Longimicrobium terrae: one gene and its partner. Each later gene encodes a partner of the first gene's protein in a complex. Links are inferred from orthologs where the notes say so. Each region holds a gene or a part of one and is shown in the gene's direction. Other genes may lie near its edges.

Region 1 (3,269 bases):
CCGTGACCTCCGTGTGAAACGGCAGTTCAGAGAGGTGGATACACGAAAATGCCCGCCGCACTCGAAAGCGCGGCGGGCATGATCAACAACCCCGAGACAGATCAGCCGAGAGCGGCGATCTTGACGGTCAGGCGGCTCTTGGCGCGCGCGGCCTTGTTCGGGTGGATGATGCGCTTGCGGGCGGCGCGATCCAGCAGCGAAGCGGCCTCGCGGAACGCAGGAGTCGCATCGGCGGCAGTGGTGGCGGCGCGCACCTTCTTGAGCGCGGTGCGCAGACGCGAACGGAACTGACGATTGCGCTCGGCGCGGACCTCGTTGGTCCGCATCCGCTTCTCGGCGGACTTGACGTTCGGCAAGGTTTCTCTCTCCAACTGAATCGGGGCCGCCCGGCACCGATGTTCGTTCCGGGACACAAAACAGGAAGCCGAATATTATCCGGTGGTCCGGGGATTGTCAACCCCGGGCGCACGCGCGTTTTGACATCCCCGTGAACCCTGTATTAGCTTGGCGGGATGGAATCATTCGATCTGCAAGCCGTCGTACTGGCGCTGCCCATTCTGCTGCTGTCTCTGACGGCGCACGAGTTCGGGCACGCGTGGGTCGCCCTCAAGCAGGGTGACGACACGGCATACATGCTGGGCCGGGTCACCATGAACCCGGCCGCCCACGTGGACTGGATCGGCACCATCCTCTTCCCGGCGATCGCCATTGGAAGCGGAATGCCGCTGCTGGGCTGGGCCAAGCCGGTGCCCACCAATCCCCGCAAGTTCCGCGACTACCGCCGGGGCGACATCCTGGTGAGCCTCGCCGGGGTGGCCGCCAACGCCGTCCTGGCCATCGTATTCGCCCTGGCGCTCTGGATTCTCAGCGCCGCGACGCGGTCGTCCGGCGCCGCGGTCCCCGACATGGCGGTGACCGCCGGACGGATGTTCTTTTACGGCATCTTCGCCAACGTCGGCCTCATCATCTTCAACCTGCTCCCCATTCCGCCGCTGGACGGATCGCGGGTGCTGTACCACTACCTGCCCGCGCGCGCCGCGGCCGAGTACCGCAAGCTGTACCAGTACGGCTTCATCATCCTGTGGATCCTGGTGCTGACCCGCGCCCTGCGGTTCATGGGCCCGGTCATCTGGGAGCCCACCCGGCTGCTGCTGCTGCCCGCCGCGGGAGCCAACATCGGCCTGATCCAGTCCGTCCTGCAGAGCCTTTGACCGACACGGCGGCGGTCCCCGATCCGTTCTCGGTGGATCTGGAGCGGTTTCACGGGCCGCTGGACCTGCTGCTGCACCTGATCCGCAACCAGGACGTCGACATCTTCGACATCCCCATTTCGCGGATCACCGAGCAGTTTCTGGCGGCCATCCGCAACGTGGACCGGCTGGAGCTGGAAAGGGCGGGGGAGTTTCTGGAACTGGCGGCCACGCTGGTGCGCATCAAGGCCCAGATGCTCTTTCCCCGCCGCGGCGACGACGAAGAGGCCGAGGACCCTCGTGCGGACCTGGTGCGCCGCCTGCTGGAGTACGAGCACTTTCGCGACGCCGCCCGGGTGATGGAGCGCGCTGAGCGCGAGCGGGCGCGCATGTACGGCCGCGGCTTCGTGGAGGCGCGCCCGGCGCCGCGCCTGGCGGACCTGCCGCTGCATACGGAGTGGGACGAGGTGTGGACGGCCATCCGCCTGCTGGGCGAACGGCTGAACGCGCCCGAGACGATTCACCACGTGCGCGGGCGCGAGGTGAAGATGGAAGACAAGATGCACGAGATCCTGGCGATGCTGGACCGCTCGCGCCGGGTGGAGTTCGCGGAGGTGGTGGCGCCGTGGGGCACGCGCATCCACGCCGTCGCCTCTCTCCTGGCCTGCCTGGAGCTGGCCAAGCGCAGCGTGGTGGAGGTGCGGCAGACGGCGCCCTTCGCGGCGCTGTGGATCTACCGCGCCAAGGCGGAGTCGCAGCCGTGATCCGCGCCAGCCGTGTGATCGAGGCGCTCCTCTTCGCCAGCGAATCCCCGCTCGCGCCCGCCGACCTGGCCCGCGCGGACGAGGAGCTGGACGAGGAGGGCGTGGAGGCCGCCATCGCCGAACTGCGCGCGGAGTACGACCGCGAGGGGCGCGCGTTCACCGTGTTCGAGGTGGGCGGCGGGTATCAGCTGCTGACGCGGCCGGAGTTTGCGCCCGTGCTGGAGCGCTTTGACAGCGTGCCCACGGCGCAGCGGCTGAGCGGGCCGGCGCTGGAAACGCTCGCCATTCTGGCCTACCGCCAGCCCGTGGGGCGCGCGGAGGTGGAGGAAATCCGCGGCGTGGGCGCGGGCGGCGTCCTCAAGACGCTGCAGGAACGGGGTTTGATCGAGGTCGTGGGCCGCGGCGAGGGGCTGGGACGCCCCCTGCTGTACGGCACGACACAATTTTTTCTGGAGCATTTCGGCTTCCGGAGCCTGGCGGACCTTCCGCGCTCCGAGGAGCTGCCCGTGGTGCTTGCGCGCCGCGAACCTATCGAGGATTCAAATGAAGCAGCCGGGATTCGTTAAGCGCGGGGAACCGCTTCGGCTTCAGACTTTTCTGGCCCGCTCGGGCGTGGCGTCGCGCCGCGCGGCCGAGGAGATGGTGGACCACGGCCGCGTGCGGGTGAACGGCAAGACCGTCACCGTGCAGGGAATGCGGATCACCGCCGGAGTGGACAAGGTGGACGTGGACGGGGTGGAGGTAAAGGTGGCGCCCACCACGTGGGTGGCGCTGCACAAGCCCACGGGATACGTCACCACGCGCACCGATCCGTACGACCGCCGCACCGTCTACGATCTGCTGCCGGAAAAGTACCACGGCCTCTTTCACGTGGGCCGGCTGGACCGCGACAGCGAAGGGCTGCTGCTGCTGACCAACGACGGCGACCTGGCCAACCGCTTTCTGCACCCGCGCTACGGCATCACCAAGGAGTACGACGTGATCGCGACGGGAAAGCCGTCCGATGCGACGCTGCGCCAGCTGGTGGAGGGCGTGGAGCTGGATGACGGGTCCATGGCGACGGCGGAGTCCGCGCGGCTCATCGGGCCGGCGGGCAACGGGCTGTCGCGGCTGAAGCTGGTGCTCAAGGAAGGCAAGAAGCGCGAGGTCCGGCGGATGCTGGAGGTCGTCGGGCACCCGGTCAAGCGCCTGGTGCGCCGCCGCTTCGGGCCCATCGAGCTCGGCGAACTGCCGGAGGGCAAGTGGCGCGTGCTGGCGCTGGAAGAGCTGTCGCACGTGCGCGACGAGCCCGCCCAGCCCCGCGTCCGTCCGGACG
Region 2 (4,452 bases), on another replicon or contig:
GGCCAAGTCTGCTCCCGCGCGCCCCGTCAGCGGCCCTCCGCAGCCGCGGGGGGCCGCGCTGCCGTACTCCGTCTTCGTCCAGAACCACCAGACGCCCGAGGCCGCCGAAGCCACCGCCGCGGAGGGCGCACGACGCTTTCCCGAAGTCCAGTTCTTTGTCTTTCCCGAAGCGCTCCAGGGCCTCACGTACTGGCGGGTGATGGCGGGAATGGCGGGCGACACCACACAGGTTCGGGCGCTGCGCGACCGGCTACTGGCCGCCAAGCTGGTGGACCCCGAGGACGTGAGCGGCCCGTACGACCTAATCCAGTCGCGTCCGGTCACCTACGCCGTCGGCGACTTCGCCGACGCACCGCAGGCGCGCGCGCGTGTCGCGGAGCTGGCGCAGAAGGGGATTCCGTCCTACGTGACGCCCGTTCCGTTCTCCGACGGCACGGAGCGGTGGACGGTCTACGCCGGCGCCTACCGTGACACCGCGGCCGCCAAGGCCATGGGCACCATGCTGCAGCAGGCGCGCATCCCCGCCAGGGTGGTGCAGCGCACGGGCAGGCCCCCCGCCGCCCCCAAATGAAGCTCCGCTCCCTCCAGCTCCACGGCTTCAAGTCCTTCGCTGACAAGACGGTTCTGGAACTGCGCGACGGCGTTACCGCCATCGTGGGCTCCAACGGCTGCGGAAAATCCAACACCGCCGACGGCGTCCGCTGGGTGCTGGGCGAAACGCGCGCGGGAGCGCTCCGCTCCGGCAAGATGGAAGAGGTCATCTTCCAGGGCTCCTTCAAGCGCCGCCCCCTCAACTACGCCGAAGTCTCGCTCGTCTTCAGCAATGAGGACGGGTCCGTCGCCATTCCCCAGACGGAAATCGAGATCGCCCGCAAGGTGTTTCGCGAGGGCGGCAGCGAGTACTACCTCAACCGCCAGAGCTGCCGGCTGCGCGACATCCACGACCTGCTGCGCGATACGGGGCTGGGCTCCAACGCCTATTCCATCATCGAAAGCGGGATGATCGACGCCATTCTCAGCGAGCGGCCGGACGAGCGGCGCGCGATGTTCGAGGAAGCGGCGGGGATCGGGCGGTACAAGGACCGGCGCAAGGCGGCGCAGCGGCGGCTGGAGGCGGCGGAGGTGGATCTGTCGCGGCTGAGCGACCTCGTCGGCGAGGTGGAATCCAAGGTGCGCGCCCTTTCCCGCCAGCGGCGCAAGGCGCAGCGGCACCTGGAGCTGCAGGCACGGCGTCTGGATCTGGAGATGGCCATCGCGCGGGCGGAGGTGGATGCGCTCGACCGCTCCATCGCCGCGGCCACGGCCCGGCTGGTCGCGCTGGAGCAGGCGGGGCGCGAGGCGGGAACGGAGCGTACCACGGCGGAGGCCATCGTCGCCGAGCGGCGCATCGAGGCGGCGGAGCTCACCCGGCGCCGCGGCGAGGTGGCCGCGCGGCTGGATGAGGTGCGGCGCCGGCTCGACACGCGCGAACGCGAGATTCTCCTCGCGGACGAGCGCCGGTCGCACGCGGAGCTGCGCATCGCCCAACTCGTCCGCGAGCGCGGCGAACTGTCCGAGCGCGCGGAGCGGATGGCGGCGGACGCCACACGGCTGGAAGGGGAGCGCGCCCGCGGCGCGGCGCGGCTGGAGGGTGTCCGCGAGCGGCTGGAGGCGCGGCGGGAGGAGAACGAGGCCGTGCGCGCGACACTGGCTTCTCACCGGAGAGCCAGCGAGGAGGCCGCCGCCCGGGCCCGCGACCTCGCCCGCGAGACCGCCTCGGCGGAGGGCGAGCGCGCCGCGGCGGACCGGCGGCAGACGGAGGCGGCGGAGCGGATTGCGCGACTGACCGCGCAGGAGGCGCAGATTGCCGCCAGCCTGCGGGAGCTGGAGGCGCAGACGGAGCTGTGGTCCGGGCAGAGCGAGGTGCTGCGCGACCGGCTGAACGCGGCGCTCGACGCGGCGGAGCACGCGCGCGAAGAAGTCCGCGTCCTGCGCGGGCGCGAGGCCTCCGTCCGCGACGCCCTGCGCGCGGCGGATGACCGCCTGTCGCGCCTGTCCGCGCAGGTGTCCGCGCGCGAGGCGCTGGAGCGCAGCTACGAGGGCTTCAGCCCCGCGGTGAGCGCCATCATGGGTCAGACCGAACGCTTTCCCGGCGTCCTAGCCCCGCTCGCCGACTTCGTGCGCGCGACCACGGAGGACGCGGCGGTTTCCGGCGCGGTGGAGTCGTTCCTGGGCGCGCTGCTGCAGGCGCTGGTCGTGCGCGACCTGGCCGCCGCGCGCCGCGTGCGCCGCTGGTTCCGCGACGAGTGGGACGGCGGCGGCACGCTCCTCCTCCTTCCGCTGGACGCGCCCGGCGTGCGCGAGGCCGTCGGTGCGATCCACTCCGCGCGGCTGGGCGTGGCGGGGCACGGCGAGGCGGCGGCGTGGGTCGACACCTTCCTCGCCGGCCTGACGCTGGTCGCGGGAGAAGATCCGCTTCAGGCGTATCCGGACGGCTCGCGCGTGGACGGGCTTGGCGACACGGTGGATCCGCGCGGCGTCATTCGCCTGGGCGAGCCCGTTTCCGGCGAAGGCATCCTGGCCCGGCGCGAGGCGCTGGCCCGGCTGCGGGCGGAGGTGGAGGAGGCGCGGGCCGATCACGACCGCCTGGCCGCGGACCGTGCCGCCGCCGCGGAGCAGGCCGCGATCTCAGAAGAGCAGGCGCGCGAGGCGGAGGAGTACGTCCGGCGGATGGAAGGCGAACTGCGGCAGATGGATGCGGACGCGGCGGCGCACGGCCACCAGCAGGGCCGCATCCGCCGCGAGCGGGAAGAGGTGGGCGTCGCGCTGGGGAACGCGAACAAGCTGGCGCGGGAGACGGCGGAGCGCATCGCCGCGCTGGACGCGCGCCTGGCGGAGCTGCAGCGTACGTGGTCCGATGTCGCCGCCGCCGCGCTGGCCACGAGTTCCGCCCTCACCGAACTGGACACCGCGTGGGAAGCCGCGCGCGACGAGGAAAGCGAGCTGCGAGTCGCCGCCGCCCGCGCGGAGGGCGAGCTCAAGGAACTGGACCGCGCGCTCGGAGCGGCCACGCAGGGCGCGGCGGGTGCGCGGGGCCGCGGGCGCACGCTGGAGGCGGAGGCGGAGGAACTGCGCCGCTCGCTGGAGGGATTGTCCGGCGTCCGCGACCGCGCGGGCGGCGAAGTCCAGGGACTGTTCGCGGACCGCGACCGCGAAGCCGCCGCCCTGGCCAACCTCGACACGCGCTTGGGCGAGCTGGACGTGGAGGTGTCGCGGGCGGAGGAGCGGGCGCGCGTTTCCCGCCGGCGCGAGACCGAAGCGGCGGAAGAGCGGCACCGTCTGGAACTGGAGCGCGCGGAGCAGGAAAGCCGCCGCGTCCGCGCGAGCGAGCGGGTGGAGGCGGAGTGGGGCCGCCCGTGGGAGGTGCTGCTGACCCAGGCCGCGCCGGTGGAGGAGGGCACGCCGGACGCGTGGCGCGCGGAGGTGCGCGAGGTGGCGCAGGCGGTGGACGCGCTGGGCCCCATCAACATGCTCGCCGTGCAGGAGCACGAGGAAGAGGACCGGCGGCTGAAGTTCCTGCTGGAGCAGCAGAGCGACCTCACCCGCGCGCGAGACGACCTTTCCAGTGCCATCCGGCAGATCAACCGCACGGCAAAGGAGGTGTTCATGGGCACCTTCAACGTCGTGCGCGAGAACTTTCACCGCACCTTTCAGTCGCTCTTTCAGGGCGGCGAGGCAGACGTGTGGCTGGCCGATCCGGACGATCCGCTGGAGTCGCCCATCGAGATCCACGCCTCGCCGCGCGGCAAGAAGACGCAGCGCATCCACCTGCTCTCCGGCGGGGAGCGCACGCTGACGGCGCTGTCGCTCCTCTTCGCCATCTACCTGGTCAAGCCGTCGCCGTTCTGCCTGTTCGACGAGGTGGACGCGCCGCTGGACGAGAGCAACGTGGGCCGCTTCATCCAGCTGCTGAACGACTTCAAGGCGCAGACGCAGTTCATCGTCATCACCCACAATCCCCGCACGATGGAAGCGGCGGACTGGATCTACGGCGTGACGATGGAGGAGCCCGGCGTGTCGACCATCGTGGGCGTGGAACTGGAGGGTGCGTGGCCGTTCGGCGAGAGGGTCGCATAAAAGAGCAGTGCCCGGTGCGCATCCAGCCTGAGTGGCACACGATCATGCGCGGAGCGTCTTTGCGGACGTCGTGCTTGATCCTGAGCACTTGCTTCTGTCGCTTCCGTCCTCTCCGCCGTTCCTTTGCCGCCACCTACCGCATTAAGCTTGTGCTTGTGCCCCCACGTTGCTAGACTCTGTGGCCCCGGATTGGTAGATTCATCCCCGCAGCTCCGCTCTCCCCAGAAGGAATCCAGACCCATGCTGGTGGTCATGAGACATGATGCGACGGCGGCCGAGATCGACGCCGTCGTCCGCACGATAAACGAACTCGGATACGAGGCGCGCCCCATCCCC

What was found.
Region 2: the proteins of HNQ61_RS05650 (region 1) and smc are in contact, whole or in part, in a crystal structure (PDB 3ZGX), measured with the Bacillus subtilis proteins. The link is inferred for Longimicrobium terrae from one-to-one orthologs.

What each region holds. Positions count from the first base shown.
Region 1 is NZ_JACHIA010000002.1:540,462-543,730, forward strand. What follows is about bases 115-3,080. They hold HNQ61_RS05650 (segregation and condensation protein A), read left to right. Parts: upstream 115-1,207; coding sequence 1,208-1,954; downstream 1,955-3,080. Other genes in these bases: rpsT (30S ribosomal protein S20), read right to left, coding at 115-356; HNQ61_RS05645 (site-2 protease family protein), read left to right, coding at 513-1,211; scpB (SMC-Scp complex subunit ScpB), read left to right, coding at 1,951-2,520; HNQ61_RS05660 (pseudouridine synthase), read left to right, coding at 2,498-3,080. Outside these bases: more of rpsT, read right to left, coding at 102-114; more of HNQ61_RS05660, read left to right, coding at 3,081-3,269. UniProt on the Bacillus subtilis protein: Participates in chromosomal partition during cell division. May act via the formation of a condensin-like complex containing Smc and ScpB that pull DNA away from mid-cell into both cell halves.
Region 2 is NZ_JACHIA010000004.1:4,669-9,120, forward strand. Bases 168-4,316 are described here. They hold smc (chromosome segregation protein SMC), read left to right. Parts: upstream 168-567; coding sequence 568-4,116; downstream 4,117-4,316. Other genes in these bases: HNQ61_RS08855 (SPOR domain-containing protein), read left to right, coding at 168-571. In the rest of the region: more of HNQ61_RS08855, read left to right, coding at 1-167; aroF (3-deoxy-7-phosphoheptulonate synthase), read left to right, coding at 4,357-4,452. UniProt on the Bacillus subtilis protein: Required for chromosome condensation and partitioning.